Regions from separate parts of the Stenotrophomonas sp. 22LJNL06-5-1 genome, predicted to be linked through region 2. Evidence: riboswitches for the same ligand, from Rfam matches in the RefSeq annotation. Region 2 holds a riboswitch; the other holds the start of a gene.

Region 1 (15,280 bases), on a different contig from region 2:
CCTCGGCCTGGGCCTGGCCATCGTGCAGCAGCTGGTCGAACTGCATGGCGGTACCGTCACCGCTGCCAGCGAAGGCCATGGCCACGGCGCCACCTTCACCGTGCGTTTGCCGCAGCACATTCCCGATGCCGAACGGCGGCCACTGCGCGAAGTGATCAGCGGGCCGATCCTGGAGCCGGTGATCGTCGAACCGTATCCGCTGCGTGGCATGCACGTGCTGGCGGTGGAAGACCAGCCGGAAGTGCTGGAGTACCTGCGGCGCATGCTGGAAGAGCAGGGCGCGAGCGTGTCGGCCGCCAGCTCGGCCGGTGAAGCGCTGGCGCTGCTGGCCGATACCGGCCACCTGCAGTACCACGTGATGCTGACCGACATCGGCATGCCGGGCATGGATGGCTATGGCCTGGTGCGCACGCTGCGCGAGGACATGGGCGTGGATGCGATGACCCTGCCGGCGGTTGCCGTGACCGCGCTGGCACGTGCCGATGACCGGCGCCGAGCGCTGGCGTCAGGCTTCCAGGAACATGTCGCCAAACCGTACTCGGTGGCCCAGCTGGTGGCTGCGGTACGCAAGGTGCAGGTGCCACGCGCGGACAGCGCGCTGCACTGAGCATTCACGGCCGATCGGCGACCCTGCACGCAGGAGGTCGCCGATGTCCCGTACAGCTCCCCGCATCCATACCGCCCCGGCGCAGATCGCGCGCCTGGAAGCCCTGCTGCCGCAGCTGGAAGGCGAAACGCAGGTGCAACTGACCCTGCACGATGGTCGCCACCTGCTTGGCACCGTGGCGGTGAAACCGACCGTGCAGCAATACCGCAACGAAGCAGGCGACGAAGGCAGCAACGGCCAGCTGCGCCTGGATGACTACGACACACCGGTGCAGCAGCACCATGTGTGGCTGGATGAGATCGCCAGCATCCGCAGGTTGCCGCCGAGGGTCTGACGGCAACCTGCCGGGCCCATCCCCGCTTGGCGTGGATCTACCAGAGGTTGCAGTAGCGCCACGCCATGCGTGGCTGCTGCGCTCAGTGCTCGAACAAGGTCGGCGTCGCTTCGAACCGGCGTGCGTACGCGCGCTCCTCTGCGACCCTCGCCACCTCGTCGTCGGCCAGGTCCGGCGCGCCATACACCGCATAGGCCACGCTGCCGTCGGCACCATGGCCGACCTGGTGCAGCCGGTAGCGCGAGTGGCCGCCGCCGGTATCCTCGGGGTAATGCACGGGCGGATGGCTGCCTTCCAGGTCCATTTCACTGTTGTCGACCACGCCACCGACGAACAAGGCTCGCATGCAGGTTCTCCTGGGTTTCCGGGGGGAGCCTCTACCCTGAACGTTCCAATGTTTCTGGCGGATCAAGGCCCCGTTCGGGTTTCGCAAAGCGGTTGCCGGGGGCGGCCCGGCCAAGCCGGTACAATGGACGGCCCTCACGCTTGAAGTACCCGCGCCGATGGCCTCCAGCGACGACGCCCCCCTGCAGACCCTGTTCCTGCCGTTCTCCCAAGGCGCCCTGCGCTGGCCGGAGGGCCCGGTGGCCTTCCTGCGTGCCCGCGACGGCTGGCCGCTGCGCGAAGCGGCCGGCAACCGCGAGGTGCACTGCGAGCAGAGCTTCGCCCCGTTCGCGCAGCCGCTGCAGCAGGCCGCCGGCTGGACCGTCAGCGGCCAGTTGGATGATGTGGCCGGCAAGGGCCGCTACCCGCTGGTGCTGGTGCTGCCGCCGCGCCAGCGTGAAGAAGCCCGCGCGCTGTTCGCCCGCGCGCTGGCGCTGGTTGCCGACGGCGGCCGCATCGTTGCCTGCCAGTCCAACAACGAAGGTGCACGCTCGGGGGAGGGCGACCTCAAGCAGCTGACCGGCCTCGGCGGCAGCCTGACCAAGAACCACTGCCGCGTGTACTGGACCGCCCCGATGCAGGGCCAGCACGACGCCGACCTGGCCAAGCGCTGGTCGGCACTGGATGCGGTGCGGCCGATCGTCGGCGGCCGTTTCCTCAGCCGCCCGGGCGTGTTTGCCTGGGATCGCATCGACCCGGCGTCGGCGCTGTTGGCCGAGCACCTGCCGGCCGACCTGGCCGGCCGCGCCGCCGACCTCGGCGCGGGCTATGGCTACCTGTCGCGCGAGCTGCTGGAACGCTGCCCGAAGATCACCGCGCTGGACCTGTACGAAGCCGAGCAGCGCGCGCTGGCACTGGCCGAACTCAATCTGGCGCCGCCGCCGCGCCCGCTGCCGCTGCGCTTCCTGTGGCAGGACGTCACCGCCGGCATCGAGCCGGGCTATGACGTCATCATCAGCAATCCGCCGTTCCATACGCCATCGCGTGCCGACCGCCCGGACATCGGCCAGCGCTTCATCGCCGTGGCCGCGCAGGCGCTGCGCCCGGGCGGGCGCCTGTACGTGGTGGCCAATCGCCACCTGCCGTACGAGTACACGCTCAACGAGAGCTTCGGCGCGGTGCGCGTGATCGCCGAGCGTGATGGCTTCAAGCTGGTGGAAGCGGTGAAGGGGAAGGGCAAGTGAAGCTGGTCAAGCTCATCGCCAACCTGGGCTATGGCAGCCGCAAGCAGGTGCAGTGGATGTTCCGCGAAGGCCGCGTCACCGACGCCGACGGCGAGGTGCTGTACGCCGACGACCAGGTGCCGCACGAGGCGATCCGCGTCGACGGCGAGCCGCTGGACCCGCCGGTGGGCCTGTCGATCGCGCTGCACAAGCCGGCCGGCTACACCTGTTCGACCAAGGATACCGGCCGCCTGATCTACGATCTGCTGCCGCCGCGCTTCCGCGACCGTGATCCGGTGCTGTCCACGGTGGGCCGCCTCGACCGCGAGACCAGTGGCCTGCTGCTGCTGACCGACGATGGCAGCCTGCTGCACCGGATCATCTCGCCGAAGTCGAAGCTGCCGAAAGTCTATGAGGTCGAGTTGAGCGACGACCTGCGCGGCGACGAGGTAGCGCTGTTCGCCAGCGGTACGCTGATGCTGGAGTCCGAGAAGACGCCCCTGCTGCCGGCTGAACTGGAGGTGCTGGACGCGCGTCGCGCGCGCCTGGTGCTGCACGAAGGCCGCTACCATCAGGTACGCCGCATGTTCGCCGCCACCGGCAACCACGTGCAGGCCCTGCACCGCAGCCGCGTCGGCGGGCTGGACCTGCAGGGACTGGACGAGGGGCAATGGCGGCAGCTCACCTCCACCGACCTGGATACGCTGTTCGCTCCATGACCACCATCGCTGCGCTGCCGTTCCTCCCCGACGCCGTCATTTTCGACATGGACGGCCTGATGATCGACAGCGAGCGGGTCTCGCTGGCCTGCTGGAGCGAGGCCGCCGACGAATTCGGGCTGGGCCTGGACGAGGCGGTGTTCCTGCGCATGGTCGGCCTCGGTGACCGCGACACGCATGCGCTGCTGCGTGCGCAGGGGATCGAGGACAGCGTGATCGAGGCAATGGCTGCACGCTGCCATGAGCTGTACGAAGCACGCACACAGACCGGCCTGCCGCTGCGGCCGGGCATCCTGGAGCTGCTGGAGCTGTTGAAGGAGCACGCGGTACCGCGTGCGGTGGCAACCACCACGCGGCAGCCGCGGGCCAACCGCAAGCTGGCCGCTGCCGGCCTGTTGCCGTATTTCGATGCGGTGATCACCAGTGGCGACGTGGCGCGGCCGAAACCGGCGCCGGACATCTACCTGCTGGCCGCGCAGCGGCTGGGCCAGGCCCCGGAACGCTGCCTGGCGCTGGAAGACTCACCGGCCGGTACGCGCGCGGCATTGGCCGCCGGCATGACCGTGATCCAGGTGCCGGACCTGGTGCATCCTGACGAAGAGCTGCGCGCACTGGGCCACCGTATCGTCGGCTCGCTGGTGGACGCGCATGCGCTGCTGCTGCCGTTGTTGCCGAGGTAACGGTGGGTGCCGACCGTTGGTCGGCACTCTTTACTGCTTTGGTGGGTGCCAACCTTGGTTGGCACGCTTTTCAATGCAGTCGAGCAAGCTCGACTCTACGGGTGCCGACCGTTGGTCGGCACACCTGCCCCATCACACCCGCCCGAACACCAGCGCGGCGTTGGTGCCACCGAAGCCGAAGCTGTTGGACATCACCGTATCCAGCTTCTGCTCGCGGCTCTCGCGCAGGATCGGGAAGCTCTCCACCTTCGGGTCCAGCTCACCGATGTTGGCCGAACCGGCAACGAAGCCATCGCGCATCATCAGCAGGCAGTAGATCGCCTCGTGCACGCTCGCCGCACCCAGCGAATGGCCGGACAGCGCCTTGGTCGAGGACAGCGGCGGCACGGCATCGCCGAACACTTCGCGGATCGCATTGAGCTCGGTGACGTCGCCCAGCGGCGTCGAGGTGCCGTGGGTGTTGAGGTAGTCCAGCGGGCGATCGACGCCCTGCAGCGCCATCTTCATGCAGCGCACCGCACCTTCACCGGACGGCGCGACCATGTCGGCGCCGTCGGAGGTCACGCCATAGCCGATCAGCTCGGCATGGATGTGCGCGCCGCGTGCAACGGCGTGGTCGTAGTCCTCCAGCACCAGCATGCCGCCGCCGCCGGCGATGACGAAGCCGTCGCGGTCCTTGTCGTACGGACGCGAGGCGTTGGCCGGGGTCTCGTTGAAGCTGGTCGACAGCGCGCCCATCGCGTCGAACATCACGCTCATCGACCAGTGCAGGTCTTCGCCACCACCGGCGAACATGATGTCCTGTGCACCGTGGCGGATCATGTCCGCGGCGGCGCCGATGCAGTGCGCCGAGGTCGCGCAGGCGGCCGACAGCGAGTAGCTGACGCCCTTGATCTGGTAGGCCGTGGCCAGGCAGGCCGAGACCGTCGAGCACATCGTGCGCGGCACCATGTACGGGCCGACCTTGCGCACGCCACGTTCGCGCAGCAGGTCGACCGCGCCGATCTGCCACTCGCTGGAGCCGCCACCGGAACCGGCGATCAGGCCGGTACGCAGATTGCTGACCTGCTCGGGGCTGAGCCCGGCATCAGCGATGGCATCGCGCATGGACAGGTAGGCGAAGGCCGCCGCATCGCTCATGAAGCGCTTCTGCTTGCGGTCGATCAGCGCCTCCAGATCGAGGTCGACACGACCGCCGACCTGGCTGCGCAGGCCCGCTTCGGCGTGGTCAGCCAGGGCGGTGATGCCCGAGCGCCCTTCGCGCAGCGCGGCCGAAACGGTATCCAGATCATTGCCGAGGCAGGACGTGATGCCCATGCCGGTGATGACGACGCGACGCATCAGAAGCTCCCGGTTTCAGTGAACAGGCCGACGCGCAGATCGCGCGCGCTGTAGATTTCGCGGTCATCCACGTACATGCGGGCGTCCGACTGGGCCATCACCAGCTTGCGGTTGATGACACGGCTGATGTCGATCTCGTAGCGCACCAGCTTGGCCTCCGGCAGTACCTGGCCGGTGAACTTCACCTCGCCGCAGCCCAGTGCGCGGCCCTTGCCGGGGGCGCCCAGCCAGGTCAGGAAGAAGCCGGTCAGCTGCCACATGGCATCCAGGCCGAGGCAGCCGGGCATCACCGGGTCGCCGATGAAGTGGCAGCCGAAGAACCACAGGTCCGGGCGGATATCCAGTTCGGCGCGTACCATGCCCTTGCCATGCGGTCCGCCGTCCTCGCGGATGTCGGTGATGCGGTCGAACATCAGCATCGGATCGTTGGGCAAACGGCCGGCGGCGGCGCCGAACAGTTCACCGCGTGCGCTGGCCAGCAGCTGTTCGCGGTTGAACGCGTGGAGACGGGTCATGAAGCACAATCCTGGAAGCGGGGAAACAGGGAAACAAGCGCTCGAGGATGCCCGTGGAAACTGCGCCGATCAAACATTTCAACCGTACGCAACCGTAGTGTTTTCAATGGAATACGCGCATCCTGTTGATGTGCAACGACCATACTTCGGCGTGTGGCCCGTTCGGCACGCCCCCGCCCTTTCCGCCTGACATGACCCGACTGCGCAAGATCATCCACGTCGACATGGACGCGTTCTACGCGTCGGTGGAGCAGCGCGACGATCCGTCACTGCGCGGCAAGCCGGTGGTTGTGGCATGGCGTGGCGCTCGGTCGGTCGTATGCGCGGCGTCCTACGAGGCGCGCGTGTTCGGCGTGCGTTCGGCGATGCCCGCCGTGCGTGCCGAGCGCCTGTGCCCGGACGCGATCTTCGTGCCGCCGGACTTCGCACGTTACAAGGCGGTGTCACAGCAGGTACGCGCGATCTTCCTGCGCCACACCGATCTGGTCGAGCCGTTGTCGCTGGACGAGGCGTACCTGGATGTGACCGAGCCGAAGAGCGGCATCGAACTGGCCACCGACATCGCCCGTACCATCCGCACGCAGATCCGCGAGGAAACGAACCTGACTGCTTCAGCCGGGATCGCGCCGAACAAGTTCCTGGCCAAGATCGCTTCGGACTGGCGCAAGCCCGATGGCCAGTTCGTGATTCCGCCGCAGCGCGTGGATGCCTTCCTGCTGCCGCTGCCGGTGAACCGGGTGCCCGGCGTCGGCAAGGTGATGGAAGGCAAGCTGGCCGCGCGCGGCATCGTCACCTGCGGCGACCTGCGGCAGTGGGCACTGATCGATCTGGAAGAGGCGTTCGGCAGTTTTGGCCGCAGCCTGTACAACCGCGCACGCGGCATCGACGAGCGGCCGGTGGAGCCGGACCAGCAGGTGCAGTCGATTTCCTCGGAGGACACCTTCGCCGAAGACCTGCCGCTGGAAGACCTGGGCGAGGCGATCGTGCAGCTGGCGGAGAAGACCTGGAATGCCACGCGCAAGACCGAACGCGTTGGCCACACCGTGGTGCTGAAACTGAAGACCGCGCAGTTCCGCATTCTCACCCGCAGCTTCACCCCGGAGCGCCCGCCGGAATCGATGGAAGAACTGCGCGACATCGCGCTGGCCCTGCGCGCCCGCGTCGACCTGCCGGCGGAGACCCGCTACCGCCTGGTCGGCGTCGGCCTTGGTGGCTTCCGCGAAAAGGAACCGGTAGTGCAGGGCGAATTGTTCGAGCACACCCAGACCGATCGCTCCTGATCCTCCATCCACGCACGGCGTGGATCTACGTGTCGACCAAGGTCGACACCCACCAAGAGCAGGTCATTCCATCCCGACAGGTTGCAGAGACATGCCATCCAGACGGATTGCGGAGATCTGTCGAAGGCGGGGTGGGTCCGGTTGCGGGGGTGTCTGCGGCATGGATGCCGCGGCCAAGCCCCCAGGGATGGGTTTACGGCGTCCCCCGCAACCGGACCCACCTCGCCATCCCACGGATAGCCAGCGGTTGCTGTTGCTTCGGCTGTTGCCGTTGCATTGAGCAGGTGCAGGGCGCAGCCCTGCAAAAGCCTCCCCTACCTCATGGCCACTGCATCTCGCCCTTGGCCACCTTCGCACTCAGCTCCAGCGATGCCACGCCGTCCAGCTTCGGGTAGCGCACCTGCATCGCTTTCACCAGCGCCGTACTGTCCTTGGCCTTTGCCGTCTCGGCATCGAACGCGCGGATGTAGTCCGCAGTGAAGCGCAGCGCACTGGCATCCAGTGCGGCACCCGGCGCGTAATGCCCCGGCACCACCACCTTCGGCTTCAGTGCCTGCAACCGCTGCAGGGTCTGCAGCCAGTCGGCGTGCGACTTCGGCGTCTGCGTGTCGGCCATCCACACGTGTTCACCGGCCACCACCGGAATACCGCCGACGATCGCGCGCAGCGACGGCACCCACAGCACCGTGCGGTCCGGGGTCGGGCCATCCAGGCCGATCAGCGGCAGGCGCTGGCCTTCCAGCAGCAGGGCATCGCCGTCCAGTACCTGCGGCACCACGATGCGTGCCGGCACGTCGGCGCCCATCTTCGGTCCCCAGTAGGCCAGCTTGCCGGCCTGGGTCTGCTGGATGTGGGCGACGGTCTGCGCGGTGGCAACGATGCGCGCCTGCGGGAAGGCGTCCTGCAGGGTGGCCAGGCCGAAGTAGTAGTCCGGATCGCCGTGGCTGATGTAGATCGTGGTCAGCTGCTTGCCGCTGGCGCGGATCAGCTCGACCAGCTTGCGCGCATCGCTGGCACCAAACTGCGCATTGACCAGGATCGCGTCGTGGCGGCCTTCGATCAGCACCGAAGACACCGAGAACATCGCCTGCGGACCGGGATGGAAGGTCTGCAGGTGCAGCTGGGATTTCGTCGCCGTGGCCGGGGCCGTGGTGGCCGGTGCGGCCAGCAGCGGCGCACTGGTGAAGCTGGCGGCCAGGGCGAGGGGAAGCAGCAGGGCAGCGGTACGCATGGGAATTCCTTGTGTGGAGCCGGGCCAATGCCCGGCTGCATGTTTGCGTAGAGCCGAGCGTGGGCCCGGCTCTACAGAACAGGCGTGTCGATCAATACGCGGCCGTGATGATCTGCTTCGGATACGCATGCGCTTCCAGCTCGGCGACGAACGCGGCGCCGTAGTCGGCATAGCTGATGCGGCTGTGGCCGCTGGCATCGGCGAGGAAGGCCTTGGGCTGCACGCGGTACTGGCCGCGCTCTTCGCCCGGGCCGATTTCGGCGGCCGGCGAGAAGAAGGTCCAGTCCAGGTCGTCCACTGCCTGCAGGCGGTTGAACGCCTCACGGTGCGCCAGCGCGTACGCCTTGTAGGCCTCCGGGAAGGTGGGGGTATCGACCAGCTGCACGCCGGGTGCGACTTCCAGGCTGCCGGCACCGCCGACCACCACCAGGCGGGGCACGCCGGCCTTGCGTGCGGCGGCAGCCAGCTGCGCGGCGACCTCGCCGACGCGGCCGATGTCATCGCCCGGGCGCGGGCCGTAGGCGCTGGCCAGCACGTCGTGGCCGGCGATGGCGGCGACCAGGGCATCCTGGTCATCCAGCGAGGCGATCACCGGATGGGCACCGGCCAGTTCGGCCGGAAGATCCTGCGCGCTGCGCACGATGACGGTGAGTTCGTGGCCGTTGGCCAGCGCGTGGCGGGCGATCTGGCGGCCGATGTTGCCGGTGGAACCAACGAGGGCGATTTTCATGGCAGGACTCCGTGGGGCGGTGTGGGCTGGGAATGGGGCCACTCTAGGCTGCTGCAGTTGCTCGAAAAACAGCGTATAACGCGCTTGTTTGTTGCATGGATCGAGCATATGGACCGATTGACCGCCATTACGGTGTTCGTCGAGGTGGCCGAGCGCGGCAGCCTCACCGCCGCCGCCGAAGTGCTGGACATGTCACGGGCGATGGTCAGCCGCTACCTGGCCGAGGTCGAGGGCTGGCTGGGTGCGCGCCTGCTGCACCGGACCACGCGTCGGGTCAGCCTGACCGGCCCCGGTGAGGCGGCGCTGGCGCGCTTCCGGCAGATGCTGGCGATCGGCGAAGAACTGCAGGGCGAGCTGGCCAGTGATGATCCCGAGCCGCACGGCACGCTGCGGGTGACTGCCAGCGTGTCGTTCGGGCAGAGCCACCTGGCACGGGCGGTGGCCGGCTTCGTTGCGCGTCATCCAGCGGCGCGCATCGAGCTGCTGCTGGTCGACCGCACGGTGAACCTGGTGGAAGAGCGGGTGGACCTGGCCGTGCGCATCGCGCGCCAGATCGACCCCAGCCTGATCGCACGGCGGCTGGCCACCTGCCGCTCGGTGCTGTGCGCGACGCCGTCCTACCTGCAGGTGCGCGGCACGCCGACCGCCCCCGAGCACCTGGCCGCGCACAACTGCCTGACCCACCATTACGTTGGCAAGAGCCTGTGGCAGCTGCACCGCGATGGGCGTTCGCTGTCGGTGGCGGTGGGCGGCAACATCAGCGCCAACGAGGCCTCGCTGCTGCTGGAGGCGGTGCGCGCCGGTGCCGGTATCGCCATGCTGCCGACCTACCAGGTGGCGCCGCTGCTGCGCAGTGGTGAGCTGATCGAACTGCTGCCCGAATTCAGCCTGGACGAACTCGGCATTCATGCCGTGTACGCGTCACGGCGCCAGCAGCCCGCTATCATGCGGCGATTCCTGGATTTCCTGGGCGAGTGTTTCGCCAGCCCGGCCTTCCAGGATCTGGATTGGCGCCCGCCGGGCAAGGAGAACACATGAACCATGGACAGGCCTTGATCGACCACAACCGTGCTGCCTGGGACCGCCAGGCCAGCGAAGTGCGCGAATGGTCGCGCCCGGTGGAAAGTTCAACCATTGCCGCCGCGCGCGAAGGCCGCTGGCAGGTGCACCTGACGCCCCGTGCGTTGCCACTGGACTGGATGGGTGATGTGCGCGGCCGTCGCATCCTGTGCCTGGCCTCGGGCGGTGGCCAGCAGGCACCGGTGCTGGCCGCTGCGGGCGCTGACGTCACCGTGTTCGACCTGTCCGACGGGCAGCTGGAACAGGACCGCAGGGTCGCCGCGCGCGATGGCCTGCAGCTGCGCACCGTGCAGGGTGACATGCGCGATCTGCACGTGTTCGCCAACGACAGTTTCGATGTGGTGTTCCACCCGATCTCGAACCTGTATGTGCCTGATGTGCGCCCGGTGTGGACCGAATGCCGCCGCGTGCTGGCACGCGATGGCATGCTGATGGCCAGCTTCTACAATCCGGTGCTGTTCGTTGGTGCGCGCGATCCGCAGCTGGATGCGCAGGGCCTGATCCGGCCGCAGTACGCCATTCCCTATTCGGACCTGGAAGACCTGCCAGCGGCCGAACGCGAGGCGAAACTGGCCCGTGGCGACGCGCTGACCTTCGGCCACAGCCTGACCGAACTGATCGGTGGCCAGCTGGATGCCGGCTTCATCATCGATCGCTTCATGGAAGACTGGCAGCCGCAGCCGCGTTTCCTGATCGACCGTTATCTGCCCACCTTCCTGGCTACCCGCGCACGCCGCATCGGTTGAGGCGGATCGGTGCAAAAACCAGCGGCGTACAATGGACGGCCCCACGTCATGCAGGTGCCGTCCCTTGTCGTATCCCTATCCGCTGGTCGTGTTCGACCTTGATGGCACGCTGGTCGACAGCGCAGCTGATATCGCTGAAGCGCTGAACCGTACGCTGGAGGACATCGGTGTGGCACGCGTGCCGGAAGCCACGGTGCTGGGCTGGATCGGCGACGGTGTGCGCCGCCTGGTCGAACAGGCCGTGCATGCCGCGGGTCGTGAGGTCGACCTGGCCGAAGTGATGCCGGTATTCATGGTGCACTACCGCGAATGCCTGCTGCGCAGCCCGCGTCTGTTCGATGGCGTGGCTGAAGCGCTGGCGCAACTGCGTGCACGCAACGTGCCGCTGGCGATCTGCACCAACAAGCCCGAAGCGCTGGTGCCACCACTGCTGCAGCATCTGGGCATCGGTGATGCGTTCGCGCTGATACTGGGCGGCGATTCGCTGCCGCAGCGCAAGCCCAGTGGTGAACCGCTGCGGCACATCGCCGCGCACTTCGGGCTGCCGGTGGACGCCTGCCTGATGGTGGGTGATTCGTTGACCGACTACCGAGCCGCCGAAGATGCCGGCATGCCGATCGCGCTGGTGCGTTACGGCTACCCGCGCGGCCTGGACCTGGCCACCGCGCATGCGGTGGCGGTGATCGACGACCTGCGTGAACTGCCGGGGTTGCGGGGCTGAAGCAGGGGGTAGTGCCGGCCGCTGGCCGGCAACTCCGGGGACGTTGCCGAAGGTCATGATGTTGCCGGCCAGCGGCCGGCACTACCAATGACCATTGCGGTCACTTCGGCTGGTAACGCACGCTCAGCTGATATTCGCGGCCGGGCTGGTTGAACCACGCCACCGTTTCGTAGCGACGGTCGAAGACGTTGGCGGCACGTGCCAGCAGCGACCACGATGGCGTCAGTGCGTACTCGGCGCGCAGGTCCAGCGTGCCGTAGCCGCCAACCTTCACCGAGTTGCTGGCGTTGTCATAGCGCTTGCCCGCACCCTGCACGGTCAGGCCGGCACGGAAGTCGCCGAAACGGCGGTCGATGTCCAGGCGCGCGGTCTGCTGTGCACGTCGCGGCAGCCAGTTGTCGAACTGGGTGCTGCCGTGGGTGCGGTTGCGCGGATCGGTGTAGCTCAGCTGCGCGCTGATGTCGAAGCCGGCCAGCAGCACGCCACCGGTCAGCTCGGCGCCACGGATGCGCGCCTTCTCCACCTGCTGCATTTTCATCGTGGACGCATCGTAGGTGATCAGGTCATCGATGCGGGTTTCGTATACATCCAGGCCCCAGTGCCAGCCCTGACCCTGCTGCGAAACGCCAAGGTTGGTGCTCTTGGACTTCTCCGGATTCAACGTCGGCACGCCGCTCCACGGGTCGTACAGGTCGCTGAAGGTCGGCGCCTTGAACGCCGTGCCGTAGCTGGCATTGACGCGCAGACCATGCTCCAGCTGCATCGCCCAGCCGAGGCTGCCGGTGGCGTGGTTGCCGAACTGCTGGTTGTCGTCGTTGCGGGCACTGACCTGCAGCTGGTGGCGGCCGAAGCGGCCCTGGTACTGCACGAACACGCCGGTGTTGCGGCGGCTGTCGACGAGATACCCGGCGCTGCTGCCATCCAGGTTGTCCTCACTCCAGTCCACGCCGGTGCTCAGCAGCTGACCTTCGGCCAGCGTGATGTCACCCTGCAGCGAGGCGCTGTCACGATGGGTCTGCGCGCTGCCAAACACCCCCGGTGCGCCGAAGTTATCCGACTCGTTGTCACTGCGGCCGACGTTGGCAGTGAATGCCAGGCGTTCGGACGGGGTGAAGCGCACTTTGCCGGCCAGCACCTGCTGGCGGGTCTCCGAGTAGTTGTAGTAACCGTCGTAGTGGTTCTTGCCGTCGGCGCGCAATGCGCTGCCTTCCACGTTCCACTGGTCGTTGAAGGTATAACCGCCGCGAAGGCTCTTGGACAGGTTGCGGTAGCCGTCGCGGTCATGTTCGTCGGCAAAGCAGCCGGTGAACAGCGTCGCCGAGCCGCGGCAGGCATCGATGCCGTCGGAATGCTGGTAGGCGATGTCGGCGCCGAACCAGCCGCGCTCGGTACCGCCGCCGATGCCGCCGCTGGCTTCGCGCAGCCCGTTGCTGCCACCACCGAGCTGGAAGTGCGGGGCGAAATCGCCCTGGTTGCGGCGGGTGAAGATCTGGATCACGCCACCGATGGCGTCGGCACCGTACAGGCTCGACTGCGGTCCACGCACGATTTCGACGCGCTCGATCTGCGCCAGCGGCAGGTCCTGGTACATGGCCAGGCCGAGGTCGGCGCTGTTGATGCGCACACCATCGACCAGCACCACGGTGTGGCCCGAGTTGGTGCCGCGCAGGAACAGCGAGCTCTGCTTGCCGAGCCCGCCGGCATTGGTCAGGTTGATGCCGGCGCGGCCGCGCAGCAGCTCCTGCAGCGACGTGGCCTGGCTGGATTCGATCTGCGCGCGGTCGATCACCTGCGCCGGCGCGATGCTGTCCTGCAGCGCGATGGGGGTGCGGGTGGCGGTGACCAGGATCTGGTCGAGCGCCGTGGTGTCATCGGCGGCCTGGGCCAGCGCGGGCAGGGCGGCCAGCACGGCCAGGGACAGCATTCGGGACTGCAGCTTCATGGGGGACTCCAGGTGCCACGCACGCCCGCGCGGCGAAGGGGAGGAGCCGCGAAGGCAGGCACGCGCCGATGCCGCAGCACAGGCCGCGTCATCCAGCGCCATGCCCACCGCATCGCGACCTGAGGCTTCCGGGCCGGTCTCCGGGCTTGCCGCCGGGTGGCGCGAGGCCACCGTCCAGGCGCCTTCCCATGCCTGCGGCACAGTGGCGGTGTTGCCTGGAACTGACGTGCTTACCGTTGCGGGGGCAGCGCCGGCCTGGCGTGGAATCACGCGTCACCGGCTTCCCGTTTCAACCTGCCGGCCGAGGCCGCAGGTCACCTGGAAGTGCGCGCAGTCTACGGCATCGCAGGCGGCCCGTAGCACCGCGCTTGCTCGTCTGCCTTTGCCGTGCCTTTAGAATGGCCCCTCGATCCCGTGGTGCCGTTGCCGATGTCCGCCCGTTTTCCGCTGTTCCCGCGTTGCCTGTACAGGACGCACGCATGATCCTCGACCTGGTCCGCCATGCCGGCAACGGTCGCGATGAGTTCCTCGATGGCCGCAGCGATCCACCGCAGCTGGCCCGCCTGCCGCAGGAACTGGTCGACGCCTACGCCGCACAGCCCTGGGAACGGGTGATCAGTTCGCCACGGCTGCGCTCGCTGCACACGGCGATGGCCCTGGCCACCCCCCGTGGGCTGGACGTGGAAGCGGATGAGGAATGGGAAGAGCTGGATTTCGGCGATTGGGACGGGCAGTCGCTGTTCGACCTGCCGGAGGATGCACTGGCGGCCTTCCATGCCGACCCGCACGCGTTCCCGCCACCGAATGGCGAGAGCTGGGGCCACTTTGAGCGGCGCATCGCGCGCGCGCTGGATCGCCTGCTCGATGATGACGATCCGGTGCCGACGCTGGTGGTCAGCCATGGTGGCCCGCTGCGCATGGTGCTGTCGCAGGTCTGCGGCCTGCCGATGTCGCTGTGCTGGGCCCTGCGCATCGACCACGGCACGCGCCTGCGGGTGTGGCTGGAGCGCGGTGAGGTCGGGCTGGTGGGCGAGCTGCTGGAGCTGCAGCAGCCCTGAGCGCACTCGCCGGGCATGGCCCGGCGCTACCGATCCCGCATCACAATGGTAGTGCCGGCCGCTGGCCGGCATGCCCAGGAACGCGGACGCCTCAATCCTCGTCCACGCGCTCGGCCACGCTGTCCTCAGCGTCATCGTCAGCATCGAAGCGCTGCTCATGCACCGGGCCCGACGCCGGGCCGGCTGCCTTCAGCGGATGCGCGGCGATGCGCGCTTCGTAATCCTGCACCAGCGCCTCACGCTGCGGCTCGCTCAGTTCCTGCCAGTGGCAGTCCAGCAGTGCGCCTTCCAGCGAGTACAACAGGTTCAGGCTGGGCTTGAAGCCCGCGCGCCTGACCTTGACGAAGGCGCCCACGGCACCGATCGCGACCAGGTCTTCGCGGCTGCGCAGGCCGACCTGGCGCAGCCACGCCGCACTCTTCGGGCCGATGTTGCGCAGCTTCGGTGCGCTCATCCCAGCGCCTCGACGAACACGCGGGCGATGGCTTCCAGGCCAGCCTGGTCGTCGGCATCGAAGCGGCCGACCTTCGGGCTGTCGATATCGAACACGCCGATCAGTTCATCACCGCGCAGCAGCGGCACCACCAGTTCCGAGCGCGAGGCTGAATCGCAGGCGATGTGGCCGGGGAAGGCATCGACGTCGTCCACGCGCTGGGTCACGCGCTGGCTGGCGGCGGCACCGCACACGCCCTTGTCCAGCGGAATGCGCACGCAGGCCGGCAGGCCCTGGAACGGGCCGACCACCAGCT
Region 2 (15,280 bases):
GCCCGGACGAAGCCATCGCCTGCTCGCTGGAAAACCCGGAAGCCTGCGAGGCCTGCCAGTAACACACCGCGCGGTGGGTGCCGACCGTTGGTCGGCACTCGAATACCTCGCACCTGTAGAGCCGAGCCATGCTCGGCTGCGGAAAAACACCCACGGTAGCGCCGGGCCATGCCCGGCGGCTCACCCAGGAATTCAAGGAAACACCCATGGCCGACAAGCCCAAGCAGATGCTGCTCGATCCCGGTTTTGAACTGACCCTGCGCCCGATGCGCTACCCGCAGTTCTATGACATGTACCGGAACGCGATCAAGAACACCTGGACGGTGGAAGAGATCAACTTCCAGATCGACATCACCGACCTGCACAGCAAGATGTCGCCGGGCGAGCGTCACCTGATCCACCGCCTGGTCGCGTTCTTCGCCACCGGCGACTCGATCGTGTCCAACAACCTGGTGCTGAACCTGTACCAGCACTTGAATGCGCCCGAAGCGCGCATGTACCTGTCGCGCCAGCTGTATGAAGAAGCGCTGCACGTGCAGTTCTACCTGACCCTGCTGGACAACTACCTGCCGGATCCGGAAGAGCGCGTCAAAGCCTTCGCTGCGGTGGAGAACATCGACTCGATCAAGAAGAAGGCCGATTTCTGCTTCAAGTGGATCGACTCGATCCAGGACCTGAAGCGCATCGAGACCCGTGCCGAGCGCCGCCAGTTCCTGCTCAACCAGATCTGCTTCGCCGCCTGCATCGAAGGGCTGTTCTTCTTCGCGGCCTTCGCCTACGTGTACTACTTCCGTTCGCGCGGCCTGCTGCCGGGCCTGGCCTCGGGCACCAACTGGGTGTTCCGCGACGAGAGCGCGCACATGGAGTTCGCGTTCGAGTCGGTGCGCGTGGTGCGTGAGGAAGAGCCGGACCTGTTCGATGACGAGATGAAGCAGCAGGTCTACGACATGCTGGCCGAAGCCATCGAATGCGAAGTGCAGTTCGCCGAGGACGTGCTGTCCGGCGGCGTGGCCGGCATCTCGACCCGCGACATGCGCCAGTACCTGCAGCATTGTGCCGACCAGCACTTCGCCAAGCTGGGCATGGAAAAGAAGTACAACGTGCGCAACCCGCTGCCGTTCATGGAACTGCAGGACGTGCAGGAACTGACCAACTTCTTCGAACGCCGCGTCTCGGCCTACCAGGTCGGCGTGCAGGGCGAAGTCGCCTTCGACATGAACTTCTGATCGAAACGGTCAGGCCTGTCGCAACAGAAAACCCCGGCAATGCCGGGGTTTTTTGTTGGTAGCGCCGGGCCATGCCCGGCGGAGCCTGCCTGGTGCTACCGGCCGTCATGCTGCACGCGGGTCTTTGTAGAGTCGAGCTTGCTCGACTGCCGTTCGCGCAAAGCAGTCGAGCAAGCTCGACGCTACAATCAGCGCCGCCCTTCCACCGCCATGCGCACCGCCAACCCGGCCAGCACCGTGCCCATCAACCAGCGCTGCGCCATCTGCCAGGTCGGGCGTGCGGCCAGGAAGCCGGCGATGCTGCCGGCGGTCAGCGCGATCATGCCGTTCACGCTGACGCTGACCAGGATCTGGGTGGAGCCCAGCACGATCGACTGCATCAGCACGCTGCCTTCGCTGTCCGGGTGCAGGAACTGCGGCAGCAGCGACAGGTACATCACCGCCACTTTCGGGTTCAGCAGATTGGTCAGGAACCCCATCGTGAACAACTTGCGCGGGCTGTCCTGCGGCAGTTCGCGAACGGCGAACGGCGAACGGCCACCGGGCTTGAGCGCCTGCCAGGCCAGGTACAGCAGGTACAGCGCGCCGCCGATGCGCAGCGCGTCGTAGGCGAACGGCACGGTCATCAGCAGGGCGGTGATGCCCAGCGCCGCACACAGCATGTAGAACACGAAGCCCAGCGCCACCCCGCCCAGCGATATCAGGCCAGCCATCGGCCCCTGGCAGATCGAGCGCGAGATCACGTAGATCATGTTCGGCCCGGGCGTGAGCACCATGGCCAGCGAAACCAGCGCAAAGGCCAGCAGGTCGGAAGTGGCGGGCATGGGCGGTCCTGGCAGTGGGCGTGGCGCAGTGTAACGCCTGCCGCAGGCGCGGCCTGCGCAGGCACCGCTGCCGGGTGACCGTTGCACGTGCATTCCGATGGCCATCACGCCGGTCGCTTAGAATCCGCAGCACCCCACACCGAAGCACCCCCATGACCCCGATCCCCGAGACCGTGCCGCCCATCGAAGTGCGCATGGCCGAAATCGTCTTCCCCAACCACACCAACCACCTCGGCACCCTGTTCGGTGGCCAGGCGCTGGCGTGGATGGACAAGGCCGCGTTCCTGGCCGCCGCCCGCTACTCGCGCCGCACCGTGGTGACCGCACGCAGCGACCAGGTCGACTTCAAGCTGCCGATCCGCATCGGCCAGATGGTGGAAACCATCGGCCGCATCGTCGAAGTCGGCCGCAGTTCGATGAAGGTGGAGGTGGAACTGGTTGCCGAAGACCTGCACAGCGGCGAGCGCAAGCTGTGCACCCGCGGCCACTTCGTGATGATCGCGCTGGACGAGGAAGGCCACCCGATCGCGGTGCCGCCGCTGCCGGCAGCCTGATCCGCCGGCTGAACCTGCGCTTGCGGGGGCGCGGCCGCGCCCCCATCTGGCAGCCATGACCCCGCCACTGACCGACTTCATCGACCGTGCCCAGCGCCTGTTCGTGCTGACCGGCGCCGGCTGCAGCACCGCCTCGGGCATTCCCGATTACCGGGATGCCGACGGTCAGTGGAAACGCACGCCGCCGGTGACCTACCAGGCCTTCATGGGCGAGACGGCTACCCGCCAGCGCTACTGGGCGCGCAGCCTGCTGGGCTGGCCGCGCTTCGGCCAGGCCCGGCCCAACGGCACCCACCAGGCCCTCGCCGCACTGGAAAGCCGCGGCAAGCTGCAGCTGCTGCTGACCCAGAATGTGGACGGCCTGCACCAGCGTGCCGGCAGCCACAACGTGATCGACCTGCATGGCCGCCTGGATCTGGTGCGCTGCATGGGCTGCGAGCGCCGCAGCGGGCGCGAGGAATTCCAGCAGCGCCTGCTGGACGCCAACCCTGGCTGGGACGCGCTGGAGGCCGGTATCGCGCCGGATGGCGACGCCGACCTGGAGACCGATTTCTCCACATTCGTGGTGCCCGAGTGCCCGCACTGTGGCGGCCTGTTGAAGCCGGACGTGGTGTTCTTCGGCGAGAACGTGCCGCGCGAACGCGTGGCGGCGGTGCACGACCACCTGCAGCAGGCCGACGCCGTGCTGGTGGTGGGCTCCTCGCTGATGGTCTATTCCGGCTTCCGCTTCGTGCAGGCGGCCGCGAAGGCAGGGTTGCCGGTGGCGGCGCTGAACCGCGGCCGCACCCGTGCCGACGACCTGCTGCAGTTCAAGGACGAGCGCGATTGCGCTGAAGCGCTGGCTGGGTGGGCCCCGCGCTGAGCCGAGCATGGGCTCGGCTCTACAAGGGCTGTCGGCTCCTGTAGAGCCGAGCCCACGCTCGGCTTCAGCAGGCCGCACGAAACAGCGATCCATCCAGACGGTTGATTCGCAGGCCGTGCGGCGGTGCAATACGCACCCCCTACGTCGTTCATCACCGTCTTGAGCCAGCTGTTTTCGCCGATCTCGTTCGGCCCCCTGACCCTGTCCAACCGCATCGTCATCGCGCCGATGTGCCAGTACTCCGCCGAAGACGGCCGTGCCAGCGACTGGCACGCCATGCACCTGGGCAACCTGGCGCAGTCCGGTGCCGGCCTGCTGATCCTGGAAGCCACCGCGGTCGAACCGCGCGGCCGCATCAGCTGGGCCGACCTGGGCCTGTGGGACGACGGCACCGAGGCCGCACTGGCACAGGTGCTGGCCAGCGTCCGCCGCTGGTCACCGATGCCGCTGGGCATCCAGCTGGGCCACGCCGGCCGCAAGGCCTCGGTGAATCGTCCATGGGACGGTGGTGGTCAGCTGCCGGCCGATGATGTGCGTGGCTGGCCCACCGTGGCGCCGTCGCCGCTGCCGTTCCATGCCGGCGATCCGGCACCGCAGGAACTGGACGAGGCCGGCATCGCCGAGGTCATCGCCGCCTTCGCCGCCAGCGCGGTACGCGCCGAGCGCCTGGGCTTCGAGCTGATCGAGCTGCATGCCGCGCACGGCTATCTGCTGCACCAGTTCCTGTCGCCGCTGAGCAACCGTCGCACCGATGGCTACGGTGGCTCGCTGCCGAACCGCCTGCGTCTGCTGGTGGAAGTGTTCGACGCGGTGCGTGCGGCAGTGTCCGACAAGGTCGCGGTGGGTGTGCGCATTTCCGCCAGCGACTGGGTCGATGGCGGCTGGGATCTGGTGCAGAGCGAAGCGCTGGCCCAGGTGCTGGACGCGCGCGGCTGCAATTTCCTGCATGTCTCCAGCGGCGGCCTGGACGAGCGCCAGAAGATCACCGTCGGCCCGGGCTATCAGGTGCCGTTCGCGGCCGCGATCAAGGCCAAGGTGCGCATGCCGGTCATCGCCGTGGGCATGATCACCGAGCCCGAGCAGGCCGAATCGATCCTGCGCCATCGCCACGCTGATGCCGTGGCCCTGGCGCGCGGCATCCTCTACGACCCGCGCTGGCCGTGGCATGCCGCCGCCGCGCTGCGCGACAGCGTGGAACCGGCGCCGCAGTACCTGCGTTGCGAGCCGCGCGATGCGCGCGGCGTGTTCAAGGTGCGCTGAGGCTCACACCCGCCAGGCCGGCGCCATGCCGGCCTGCAGGTGCTCGAACAGCGCGCGGATCTTGGCGGTGAAGTCGCGACGGTCGCTGACGCAGAAATAGACCTCCATCGGCTCCGGGCGCCATGTAGTGTCGGCGCCGAACACCGCCTGCAGGCGGCCATCGCGCAGGTACGGCTCGGCCACGAATGCGGCCAGCCGGGTGATGCCGGCACCGGTCGCAGCCAGCGTTGCCAGTGCATCGATGTCATCGCAGACCATGCTCGGCGGCAGTGCGGCGTCCACGCGCTGGCCATCCTTCAGCAGGCCCCAGCGCAACGGCCGGCCATCGGTGGGGAAGCGGTGCAGCAGCCCGCGATGACCGCTCAGCTCGGAGGGCTGCTTCGGCGTGCCGTGTGCCTTCAGGTAGGCCGGTGAGGCGCAGAACACGAACGGCACGCGCGCCAGCTGCCGCGCGACCACACCGTCTTCCAGCTGCGCACCGATGCGGATGCTGGCATCTACCGCTTCGGGGCCGTGCTGCACGGCGCGGTCGGTCAGGCGCAGCTCCAGCTGCAGCTGCGGGTAGCGCTGCTGCAGCGACGGCAGCAACGGTGCCAGCACGTGGCGACCGAACGCGCTGCTGCTGGCGATGCGCAGCGGTCCGGCCGGTTCGATGTCACCGGAGGTGACCATCGCCTGCGCGCGCGCCAGGTCGGCTTCGATGTGGCGCACCTGCGCCAGGTACAGCGCGCCGGCCTCGCTGAGGGCCAGCTGCCGCGTACTTCGGTTCAGCAACCGTACGCCCAGATGGGCCTCCAGACGGTTGATGTTCTGGCCGACTGCGGTGGCGCTGATGCCAAGAATGCGGGCCGCGGCGGCAATGCTGCCGGTCTCTGCGGTGCGGGTGAAGCTGCGGATCAGTTGCAACAGGTTCATGACCGACCAGCTTGCCACGGGGAAGCCCAAGTATCGCTTGGGACTGAACCAAGCAGTTCGGTTGCATCGGAGACCATCGATCCGGCAGGCAGGTCGCTGCCCTACACTCGGAAGATGCGCCCCGATTCCATTCTTACCCTGTCCTGCCCCGACCGCACCGGCATCGTCTACCGCGTGTCAGGCCTGCTGTTCGACCACGGCTGCAACATCCTCGACGCCCAGCAGTTCGGTGATGAGGAAAGTGGCCGCTTCTTCCTGCGCGTGCACTTCGACCGCGATGCCAGCCTGCCGCTGGAGACCGTGCACGCGACCATGGCCACGCTCGCCGAAGGCTTCGGCATGGATTGGCAGCTGCATGATGGCCGCCGCCGCGCACGCCTGCTGGTGCTGGTCAGCAAGCAGGGGCACTGCCTCAACGATCTGTTGTTCCGCGCCCACAGCGGCCAGCTGAAGGTGGACATCGCGGCGGTGGCGTCCAACCACGCCGACTTCGCGCCGCTGGCGGCGTCCTACCAGGTGCCGTTCCACCACCTGCCGGTGACCGCCGAGACGCGTGCGGTGCAGGAGCAGCAGATCATCGACCTGGTCGAGCGCGAGCGCATCGACCTGGTGGTGCTGGCGCGCTACATGCAGATCCTGTCACCCACGCTGTGCCGTGCGCTGGCCGGCCGTGCGATCAACATCCATCACAGCTTCCTGCCCAGCTTCAAGGGCGCGCAGCCGTACCACCAGGCACACGCGCGCGGGGTCAAGATCATCGGCGCCACCGCGCACTACGTCACCGAGGACCTGGACGAAGGCCCGATCATCGAACAGGACGTCGCCCGCGTGGACCACGCGATGGCACCGCGCGAACTGGTGCGGCTGGGCAGCGATACCGAATCGCAGGTGCTGGCGCGCGCGGTGCGCCGCCATGTGGAGCACCGCATCCTGCTCAACGGGCACCGCACGGTGGTGTTCCGGTAATCGCCCATCCCGCGTCCGCCGGGCATGGCCCGGCACTACCGCTCTGGGTCAGACGACCGCGATCCCCGCCTTGCCCAGTGCCTCGCGCACCATCGCGTCGTTGGCTTCGGTCACCGGCCGGGTCAGGTCCCACAGGAACTTCACCCGGAAGCCGGACTTCACCGCGTCCTGCGCGCTCCACAGCACGCAGTAGTCGCGGGCCAGGCCGCACACATGCACTTCGCGGATGCGGCGTTCGTGCAGCCAGCCGGCCAGGCCGGTGGCCGGGCGCTCGCCATCGGGGCCGTGGTTCTCGCGGAAGGCGCTGTACGAATCCACCTGTTGGCGCGTGCCCTTGCGCAGAATCAGGTCGGCCACGGTCCAGTCCACGCCTGGGTGCAGGGCGGCACCGGCGCTGCCCTGCACGCAGTGGTCGGGCCACAGGGTCTGCGGCTGCGCGTGCAACAGGATGGTCTCGAAGGGGCGCTGGCCGGGGTGCTGGCTGGCGAACGAGGCATGGTCGGCCGGGTGCCAGTCCTGTGTTGCCACCACGGTGCGGTAGCGGCGCTGCGCCAGCAGATCGGCAATCGGTGCCACCAGTGCATCGCCCTGGTCGCAGGCCAAGGCGCCACCGGGCATGAAGTCCGGCTGCAGGTCGATCACCAGCAGGGCGACATCGGCGGGCAGGGCGGTCATGGCAGATCCGGTACAACAGAAGGGGCGACCAGCGTGGCCGCCCCATGCCTGCACGTCAATCGCCCTGCGGCGTCTCAGCGCCCTGCCCGTAGTACAACAGGCCGATCTTGATCCGCTCGCGGCCATTCTCGCGGCGATGGCGGTTGGCATCGCGCAGCGAGTACACGCAGCCGCAGTACTCCTGCTGGTAGAACTGCTCGCGCTTGCTGATCTCGATCATGCGGCTGGCACCGCCGCCCTTGCGCCAGTTGTAGTCCCAGTACTGCAGGCCTTCATAGCGCGACGCGGCGCGGATGCCGCAGTCGTTGATCTGCGCCATGTTCTTCCAGCGCGAGATGCCCAGCGAAGAACTGATGGTGTCGTAGCCGTGCTCGTGCGCGTACAGCGCAGTGCGCTCGAAGCGCATGTCGAAGCACATCGTGCAGCGGATGCCGCGTTCGGGCTCGTTTTCCATGCCGCGTGCACGGCTGAACCAGTTGTCGGTGTCGTAGTCGCAGTCGATGAAAGGAATGCCGTGCTGCTCGGCGAAGCGGATGTTCTCCTGCTTGCGTAGCTCGTACTCCTTCACCGGATGGATGTTGGGGTTGTAGAAGAAGATCGCGTAGTCGATCCCGGAGGCGGTGATCGCCTCCATCACTTCGCCGGAGCAGGGGGCGCAGCATGAATGCAGCAGCAGGCGCGTGCCATCGGCGGGCAGGGTCAGGGTGGGGCGTTGGAGCTCGGTCATCGTCAGGTACCGCATGGACCGCCGGCAACGGCGGTGGCCCATGCATCAGCGCGTGGGTGAACGGGTCTGGCCGGATACCGTGAACAGGACGCACGCGACCGCATCGCCTGCACGCGCAGGACAACGACGGCCCCGGCAACCTCCCCGCGGAGATTCCAGGTCGAGTCAGGGGACGGTCGTGTCCCCCGGCCGGGGCCGGTATTCGGGCTGATGGACACGGGCCGCAGCCCACCTACTACCTGCCGCTTCCCAGGCGCGAGCCCAGTGCTGTTGGCAGGATTCGTTTCCATTCACCGCTGCGGGGCAGCTCCGGAATGGGCGCGCGAGGCGCCTTCACCGGATTCCCGTTTAAATCCCGACCGCCATCCAGCCACGGCAGGGATACCTTCGGCGCGCCCACGGTGGACGCGTCGAGGGCAATGGTCAAGGGCCAATCAAAGCGCAGGGCTGTGGCTCGTTTCTCAGGCGGTGAGAGCGCCTCTTGCCATACTGGGCACCGACAGACGGGAGGTGGCTCGTGGCGGCGAAGTACTGCGATCTGGTCATGAAAGGCGGCATCACCAGCGGCATCGTGTACCCCAATGCGGTACTGGCGCTGGCGCGCGAGTATCGATTCAAGAGCATCGGCGGCACCTCGGCCGGCGCCATTGCTGCGGCGGTGGCGGCCGCGGCGGCCTGCGGTGATCGCCGCCAGCAGGCGGGCGAGCACCTGCCTGGCGATGCCGGCTATGGCGGGTTGTCGGCGGTATCGGCGCAGTTGTCGCGGCGCGGCTTCATCTACAGCCTGTTCCAACCGGCGCGGGGCGCGCGCGCCGCCTATCGGTTGCTGGTGGTACTGACCGGCAATGCCAGCCTGCCGCACAAGCTGCTGTGCCTGGCCGTTGCCGTGTTCGAGATCGCGCCGCTGGAGGTGCTGGTGTCGCTGGCGCTGCTGTTGGGCCTGGGCTGGTGGGGCGGTGGCTGGAGCGGCGTGGCCGCCACGCTGCTGCCGTCGCTGCTGTGCGCGTACGGTGCGGGTGTGGCCGGTGCCGCGCTGCGGGTGGCGCGGGTGGCGCGGCGCAACCTGCTGGGCCTGTGCAGCGGCCTCGGCCGCGATGCACGCACGCCGGCGTTGACCGAGTGGCTGCACGAGTGCCTGCAGCAGTTGTCCGGCAAGCCGCTGGATGCACCGCTCACCTTCGCCGACCTGCATGACGCGCCGCGCTATGCCGGCGAGCCGGACAGCCCGCATGCGATCAGCCTGCAGATGATCACCACCTGCGTGTCGCACAACGAGCCACGCACACTGCCATTGGGCGGCGCGCAGTTCTGGTTCCTGCGCGAGGAGTTCGAGCAGCTGTTCCCGGCCAGCGTGGTGCAGTGGCTGGTGACGCAGGCCGGCCCGCCGCTGGAGGTGGCGGGCCGGCAGTACTACCATCTGCCGCAGGGCCCGAAGCTGCCGGTGCTGGTGGCCACGCGCATGAGCCTGAGCTTCCCGTTGCTGATCAGCGCAGTGCCGCTGCATGAGCCTTCGCGCCGTGAGCGCCGCTGCGAACCCACCGCGCCTGCCGCCGACCAGGAGCACAACGTGGCCGACAGCATGGAAGGGCTGACCAGTGCCGGGCAGACCTGTGGCCCGGTGATCACCGCCTTCCGCATCTGCTGGTTTTCCGATGGTGGCATCAGCAGCAACTTCCCGATCCATCTGTTCGATGCCGCCTTGCCGCGCTGGCCGACCTTCGCCATCAACCTGGTCTATCCGCAGCACGCTGAAGAGGTGAACCACGGCAGCAGTGGCCGACAGGCGCTGGAACATGCCGTGTTCCTGCCCACCGAGAACCGTCACGGCTGGCAGCGTACCTACCAGTCGATCGCCACGCCGTTGGCGGCCGCCGAGCTGGGGCGTTTCCTGTTCGCGGTGGTGGCGACCATGCAGAACTGGCGCGATCTGCTGCAGGCGCGCGCACCGGGTTACCGCGACCGCATCGTGCATGTCAGCCTGCAGGGCGACGAAGGTGGCATGAACCTGGACATGCCGCAGGAGGTGCTGACCCGCATCGCCGACAAGGGCAGCCTGGCCGGTGCGCGCTTCTGCTCGTTCTCGTTCGAGAACCACTACTGGATCCGCTGGCGCAACCTGGCTTCGGCCTATCAGCGCTACACGCTGGAAGTGGCGCGAACCGACGATCCGGCGCAGCAGGTGCTGGCCTACCGCGCGGCGTACTCGATGGTTGCCCGCGGTGAACCGACCCCGCCGTCGTACAAGCTGGGCTCGGAAGACAAGCGGCTGGCCTCGCAGCAGCTGTGGGGCTTGATGGTCGAGCAGGGACGCACCTGGGAGGACCTCGGCCCCGACCTCACTGACGGCGCACCGCGTCCGCTGCCGCAGATGAAGGTGACGCCGATCTACTGATTTCCGCCGCAGCCGATTGAACTGTTCTGGTGGGTGCCGACCTTGGTCGGCACGATCTGATCCCTGCCGTGCCTCATCGCCACGGCTCCACCACCGCATCGCCCTGCAACGGCGCATACAACGGCAACGCCAGCTCCTGCTTCACCCAGCCCGGATTGAGCGCGCGCAGGCCGGCGAGGTATTCCCGGGCCAGCGCGATATCACCCTGCCGCATGGCCAGGCGCGCAGCGCGCGCCCAGGTGCGGTCCCAGCCGTGGGCCAGTGACAACGAGGTCGCCAGCGCAGCACGCGCACCCTCCACATCACCGTTCTCCCAACGTTCCTCCGCGCGGATGATCGCCTCGTTGGACAGACGCATGTCGTACAGCTCGCGCAGCCTCGCCACGGCATGCGGATCGGCGTCCACACGCAGGTCGGTGTCCCGCCAGTCGCCGCCGGGCGTACGCACCAGCAGCGCCGCCGACCACTGTCCGCTGCGTTGACCACCCGCTGCCTGACCAGCTTCCAGCGCCGCCAACAAGCGCGCGGCCAGCGGCCCACGTGAGGTGGCGAAGACGCGTTGCATCGTGGCCAGCACCTCCGGCCCGGCCAGCCCATTGCCCTGCACGCTCAGCATCCCCTCACCCTGCGCACCTGCCCAATCCGCCTGCTGCGCGGTAGCGCCGGTGTACTGCGCATTGCCGCCACGCGCGCTGACCAGTCCCACCTGTCGTTCGGCAAGCGTGGTGCCATCGAAGTTGCCGTCTTCATCCAGCAGCTGCTTCAGCACCTGCGCAGGCGTGCGTCCTTTGGCCAGCAGCTCAAGGCCTTTGGAGCCATAGGCCGGGTTGGTCTCGAACTGGCTGGCGACCGCGCCCACCTTCGCCTGTGCCCACGGCACCCCCACGCCCCCGACTGCCAGGTTGTTCGTAGCCACCGCCACCCCGCAGTCGCCGGCCTCATTGCAGGCCGCAATCGAAAAGGTCGCCCACGCCGGCGCGGCGGTGGCAGCAAGCAGCAGGGCCAGGCAAGAGCGCAGCAAGGACATGGGGTGTCTCCAGGGCGGGCATTGCAATGGGATGCAGCCTACGCACGAAAGGTTTAGTAGATCCACGCCATGCGTGGATGGAACCCCATCGGAATCGAATATTTCGAACATTCATCGAAGAGCATCCACGCATGGCGTGGATCTACCGTGTCGACCAAGGTCGACACCCACCAAGAGCAGCGTGCCGACCAACGGTCAGCACCCACCAACAGCAGCGGGAAACTGTCGAAGGCGGGGTGGGTCCGGTTGCGGGGGTGTCCGCGGCATGGATGCCGCGGCCAAGCCCCCAAGGACGGGTTTACGGCGTCCCCCGCAACCGGATCCACCCCGCCATCCCACGGAATGCCAGCTTTTGCCGTTGCCGTTGCCGTTGCTTCGGCCTCGGCAGGTGCAGGGCGCAGCCCTGCCGAACCAACCCTACCGCCCCGGCAACTGCGCGAACGCGCGCTGCATGCAGTCCTCGCGCGGGCACACCCGGCAGCCCGGCCCGATCGACACCGAGTTGCCCGGGCTCTGCACATCCAGGCCCAGCGAATACACCAACCGCTCGGCATGCTGCAGGTCGCAGCCCAGCGCTACCGCAAACGTCTTGCGCGGCTGGCCATGGCCGACCGGACCACTGCTGACCTGCCGTGCCAGCCAGAAATGGCGGCGCCCGTCGGGCATGCGCGCCGTCTGCGTAAGGATGCGGCCGGGCTGGTTGAACGCCTCGTAGACGATCCACAGCGGGCACGAGCCGCCCACCTGCGAGAAGTGGAAATCGGTGGCCGAATGGCGTTTGGACACGTTGCCGGCACGGTCCACGCGGATGAAGAAGAACGGCAACCCGGGCGCACTGCGTCGCGCCAGCGTGCTCAGCCGGTGGCAGACCGCTTCAAAGCCCACACCGAACTGATGCGCCAGCAGTTCGATGTCGTAGCTGCTGGCTTCGGCCGCCCGCAGGAAGCGCATGTACGGCATCACCAGCGCGCCAGCGAAGTAATTCGACAAGCCAATCCGCGCCTGCGCGATGCGTGCCTCATCGGTGAAGCCGGCACGCGCCACCACCGCATCGATCTGTGGCAGGTAGCCGTGCAGGGCCAGCTCGGCGGCCATCTGGAACGCCTGCTGGCCCGGCTCCAGATAATCGGGCAGCCACAGCCGCCGTGCACCGGCGTCGAACTGGCGCTTCTCGCGCCCGGCCTGCAACGCGGCCACTTCCACCAGCACGCCGTGGCGGTCGGCCAGCAGCTGGCGCAGCCGTGGCGCCACGTGCCCCGGCGACAGTCCCCATTCGGCGAACAGCTGCTCGGCCAGCTCATCCAGCTCGGGAATGTGGTTGTGCATGCGGTTGAAGAACTCACGCACCTGATCGCCAGCGGGCAGGGTGCTGCCGGCGCCGGGCTCGCCCAGCTGGAATTCCAGCGCGGCGGCATGCTCGCGCAATGCCAGGTGCCGGCGATGCAGGTCCAACAGGGCGCGGCTGACCTGCGGCAGGTTGCCGGCCAGGGCGCGCAGCTCGGTCGCGCTCACCTCGGCCAGGCCCAGGTCGCGCAGGGTTTCGCCCAGGGCTTCCTGCAGCGCGGCGGGCTCATCTTCGTCGAACAGTACGGAAACATCGCCCAATACCTCGCCCAGCTTCTTCTGCACGGCCGGGGTCAGCGGGCGCTTGTTGCGCTCGATCTGGTTCAGGTAACTGGCCGACAGGCCCAGGGCACGGGCCAGGTCCACCTGGCTGTAGCCGCGCTGCTCGCGCAGGCGCAGCAGGCGCAGGCCCAGCTGGCGTTGTGAAGGCTGGAAATTCACAGAATTAACATGAATCGTCTGGCGTGTTGGCCAGATTAAGCGGATTCAGCCCGGAAATCGAGTTGGGTGCTGTGAATAATGCCAAGCATCTTTCGCACCCTGTGGGATTGTCGTCATGACTGTTGCAGCGCCCCGTATCCGCATGCTGATCGATGGCCAGTTCGTTGAATCGGCCACCTCCCACTGGCAGGACGTGATCAATCCGGCCACCCAGGACGTGCTGGCCAAGGTGCCGTTCGCCACCACCGGCGAAGTGGACGCCGCCGTCGCCGCTGCCAAGGAAGCCTTCAAGACCTGGCGCAAGACCCCGATCGGTGTCCGTGCGCGCATCTTCCTGAAGTACCAGCAGCTGATCCGCGAGAACATGAGCGAGCTGGCGCACATTCTTACCGCCGAGCAGGGCAAGACCCTGCCGGACGCCGAAGGCGATGTGTTCCGCGGCCTGGAAGTGGTCGAGCACGCCGCCGCCATCGGCAACCTGCAGCTGGGTGAGCTGGCCAACAACGTGGCCACCGGCGTCGACACCTACTCGATCATGCAGCCGCTGGGCGTGTGCGCCGGCATCACCCCGTTCAACTTCCCGGCGATGATTCCGCTGTGGATGTTCCCGATGGCGATCGCCACCGGCAACACCTTCATCCTCAAGCCGTCCGAGCAGGACCCGATGGTCACCATGCGCCTGGTCGAGCTGGCGCTGGAAGCGGGCATTCCGAAGGGCGTGCTGAACGTCGTCCACGGTGGCGAAGAAGTGGTCAACGCGATCTGCGACCACCCGGACATCAAGGCCGTGTCGTTCGTCGGTTCCACCCGCGTCGGCACCCACGTCTACAACCGCGCCTCGCTGGCCGGCAAGCGCGTGCAGTGCATGATGGGTGCCAAGAACCACGCCGTGGTGCTGCCGGACGCCAACAAGGAACAGACCCTCAACGCGATGGTCGGTGCCGCCTTCGGCGCCGCTGGCCAGCGCTGCATGGCCGCTTCCACCCTGGTGCTGGTCGGTGAAGCGCGTAACTGGGTGCAGGACCTGGTGGCCAAGGCCCAGACCCTGAAGGTCAGCGCCGGCACCGTGTCCGGCACCGACGTCGGCCCGGTCATTTCCTGCAGCGCCCGCGAGCGCGTGGAAGGCCTGATCGCCTCGGGCGTGGAGCAGGGCGCCAAGCTGGTGCTGGATGGCCGCAAGCCGCAGATCGATGGCTTCGAGAAGGGCAACTTCGTCGGCCCGACCATCTTTGCCGGTGTCACCACCGACATGCGCATCTACCAGGAAGAAATCTTCGGGCCGGTGCTGGTCATCCTCGAAGCAGAGACGCTGGAAGAAGCCATCGCGATGGTCAACAGCAACCCGAACGGCAACGGTACCGCCCTGTTCACCCAGTCCGGCGCGGCCGCGCGCAAGTTCCAGGAGGACATCGACGTCGGCCAGGTCGGCATCAACGTGCCGATCCCGGTGCCGGTGCCGCTGTTCTCGTTCACCGGTTCGCGCGCGTCCAAGCTGGGCGACCTGGGCCCGTACGGCAAGCAGGTGGTGCTGTTCTACACCCAGACCAAGACGGTCACCGCGCGCTGGTTCGATGACGAGACGCTGAGCCACGGCGTCAACACCACGATCAGCCTGAAGTAACGGCAGGAGCAGCCATGAGCCACTCGATGACGACGGAACTGGAAGAAGCGCAGCAGGCGTACCGCGAGGCTGCGCGCGACTTCGCACAGGCCGAACTGGCGCCGCACGCCGCGCGATGGGATGCGGAGGGCATCTTTCCGCGCGAGGCGATCGCCAAGGCCGGTGAACTGGGCTTCTGCGGTCTGTACATGGACCCGGAAGTGGGCGGCAGCGGCCTGAGCCGACTGGACGCCGCCGTCGTCATCGAGGAGCTCGCCAACGTCGATCCGTCGACCGCGGCGTACATCAGCATCCACAACATGGCCTCGTGGATGGTGTCCACGTGGGGCCAGCCGGCATTGCGCGATGCGTGGGGCACTGACCTGTCCTCGGGCAACAAGCTGGCCTCGTACTGCCTGACCGAACCGGGTGCCGGTTCCGATGCAGCGTCGCTGAAGACCACCGCC

What was found. A riboswitch is a leader RNA that binds a small molecule or an ion and turns the genes downstream of it on or off. The one in region 2 is predicted to bind cobalamin.
Region 1: linked by a shared signal. The riboswitch ahead of btuB (TonB-dependent vitamin B12 receptor) and the one ahead of AC13GF_RS10690 (epoxyqueuosine reductase QueH) in region 2 are both predicted to bind cobalamin.

What each region holds. Positions count from the first base shown of each region.
Region 1 is NZ_JBSPUE010000001.1:1,054,672-1,069,951, reverse strand. It holds gene AC13GF_RS04970 (hybrid sensor histidine kinase/response regulator) at 1-607, shown strand, start outside; gene AC13GF_RS04965 (DUF3247 family protein) at 651-941, shown strand; gene AC13GF_RS04960 (hypothetical protein) at 1,024-1,287, opposite strand; gene AC13GF_RS04955 (class I SAM-dependent methyltransferase) at 1,445-2,509, shown strand; gene AC13GF_RS04950 (pseudouridine synthase) at 2,506-3,207, shown strand; gene AC13GF_RS04945 (HAD family hydrolase) at 3,204-3,887, shown strand; gene fabB (beta-ketoacyl-ACP synthase I) at 4,020-5,228, opposite strand; gene fabA (3-hydroxyacyl-[acyl-carrier-protein] dehydratase FabA) at 5,228-5,743, opposite strand; gene dinB (DNA polymerase IV) at 5,935-7,023, shown strand; gene AC13GF_RS04925 (MBL fold metallo-hydrolase) at 7,343-8,254, opposite strand; gene AC13GF_RS04920 (NAD(P)-dependent oxidoreductase) at 8,346-8,984, opposite strand; gene AC13GF_RS04915 (LysR family transcriptional regulator) at 9,093-10,022, shown strand; gene AC13GF_RS04910 (class I SAM-dependent methyltransferase) at 10,019-10,810, shown strand; gene gph (phosphoglycolate phosphatase) at 10,875-11,531, shown strand; gene btuB (TonB-dependent vitamin B12 receptor) at 11,632-13,473, opposite strand; cobalamin riboswitch at 13,588-13,810, opposite strand; gene AC13GF_RS04895 (histidine phosphatase family protein) at 13,953-14,531, shown strand; gene AC13GF_RS04890 (TfoX/Sxy family protein) at 14,623-14,985, opposite strand; gene AC13GF_RS04885 (GAF domain-containing protein) at 14,982-15,280, opposite strand, start outside.
Region 2 is NZ_JBSPUE010000004.1:89,285-104,564, reverse strand. It holds gene AC13GF_RS10735 (ribonucleoside-diphosphate reductase subunit alpha) at 1-62, shown strand, start outside; gene AC13GF_RS10730 (ribonucleotide-diphosphate reductase subunit beta) at 207-1,226, shown strand; gene AC13GF_RS10725 (LysE family translocator) at 1,415-2,050, opposite strand; gene AC13GF_RS10720 (acyl-CoA thioesterase) at 2,203-2,604, shown strand; gene AC13GF_RS10715 (NAD-dependent protein deacetylase) at 2,660-3,466, shown strand; gene AC13GF_RS10710 (NADH:flavin oxidoreductase/NADH oxidase) at 3,626-4,726, shown strand; gene AC13GF_RS10705 (LysR family transcriptional regulator) at 4,730-5,641, opposite strand; gene purU (formyltetrahydrofolate deformylase) at 5,756-6,607, shown strand; gene pncA (bifunctional nicotinamidase/pyrazinamidase) at 6,656-7,282, opposite strand; gene AC13GF_RS10690 (epoxyqueuosine reductase QueH) at 7,338-8,024, opposite strand; cobalamin riboswitch at 8,186-8,399, opposite strand; gene AC13GF_RS10685 (RpoH suppressor) at 8,554-10,401, shown strand; gene AC13GF_RS10680 (DUF1028 domain-containing protein) at 10,475-11,428, opposite strand; gene AC13GF_RS10675 (helix-turn-helix domain-containing protein) at 11,846-13,213, opposite strand; gene AC13GF_RS10670 (CoA-acylating methylmalonate-semialdehyde dehydrogenase) at 13,329-14,834, shown strand; gene AC13GF_RS10665 (acyl-CoA dehydrogenase family protein) at 14,849-15,280, shown strand, end outside.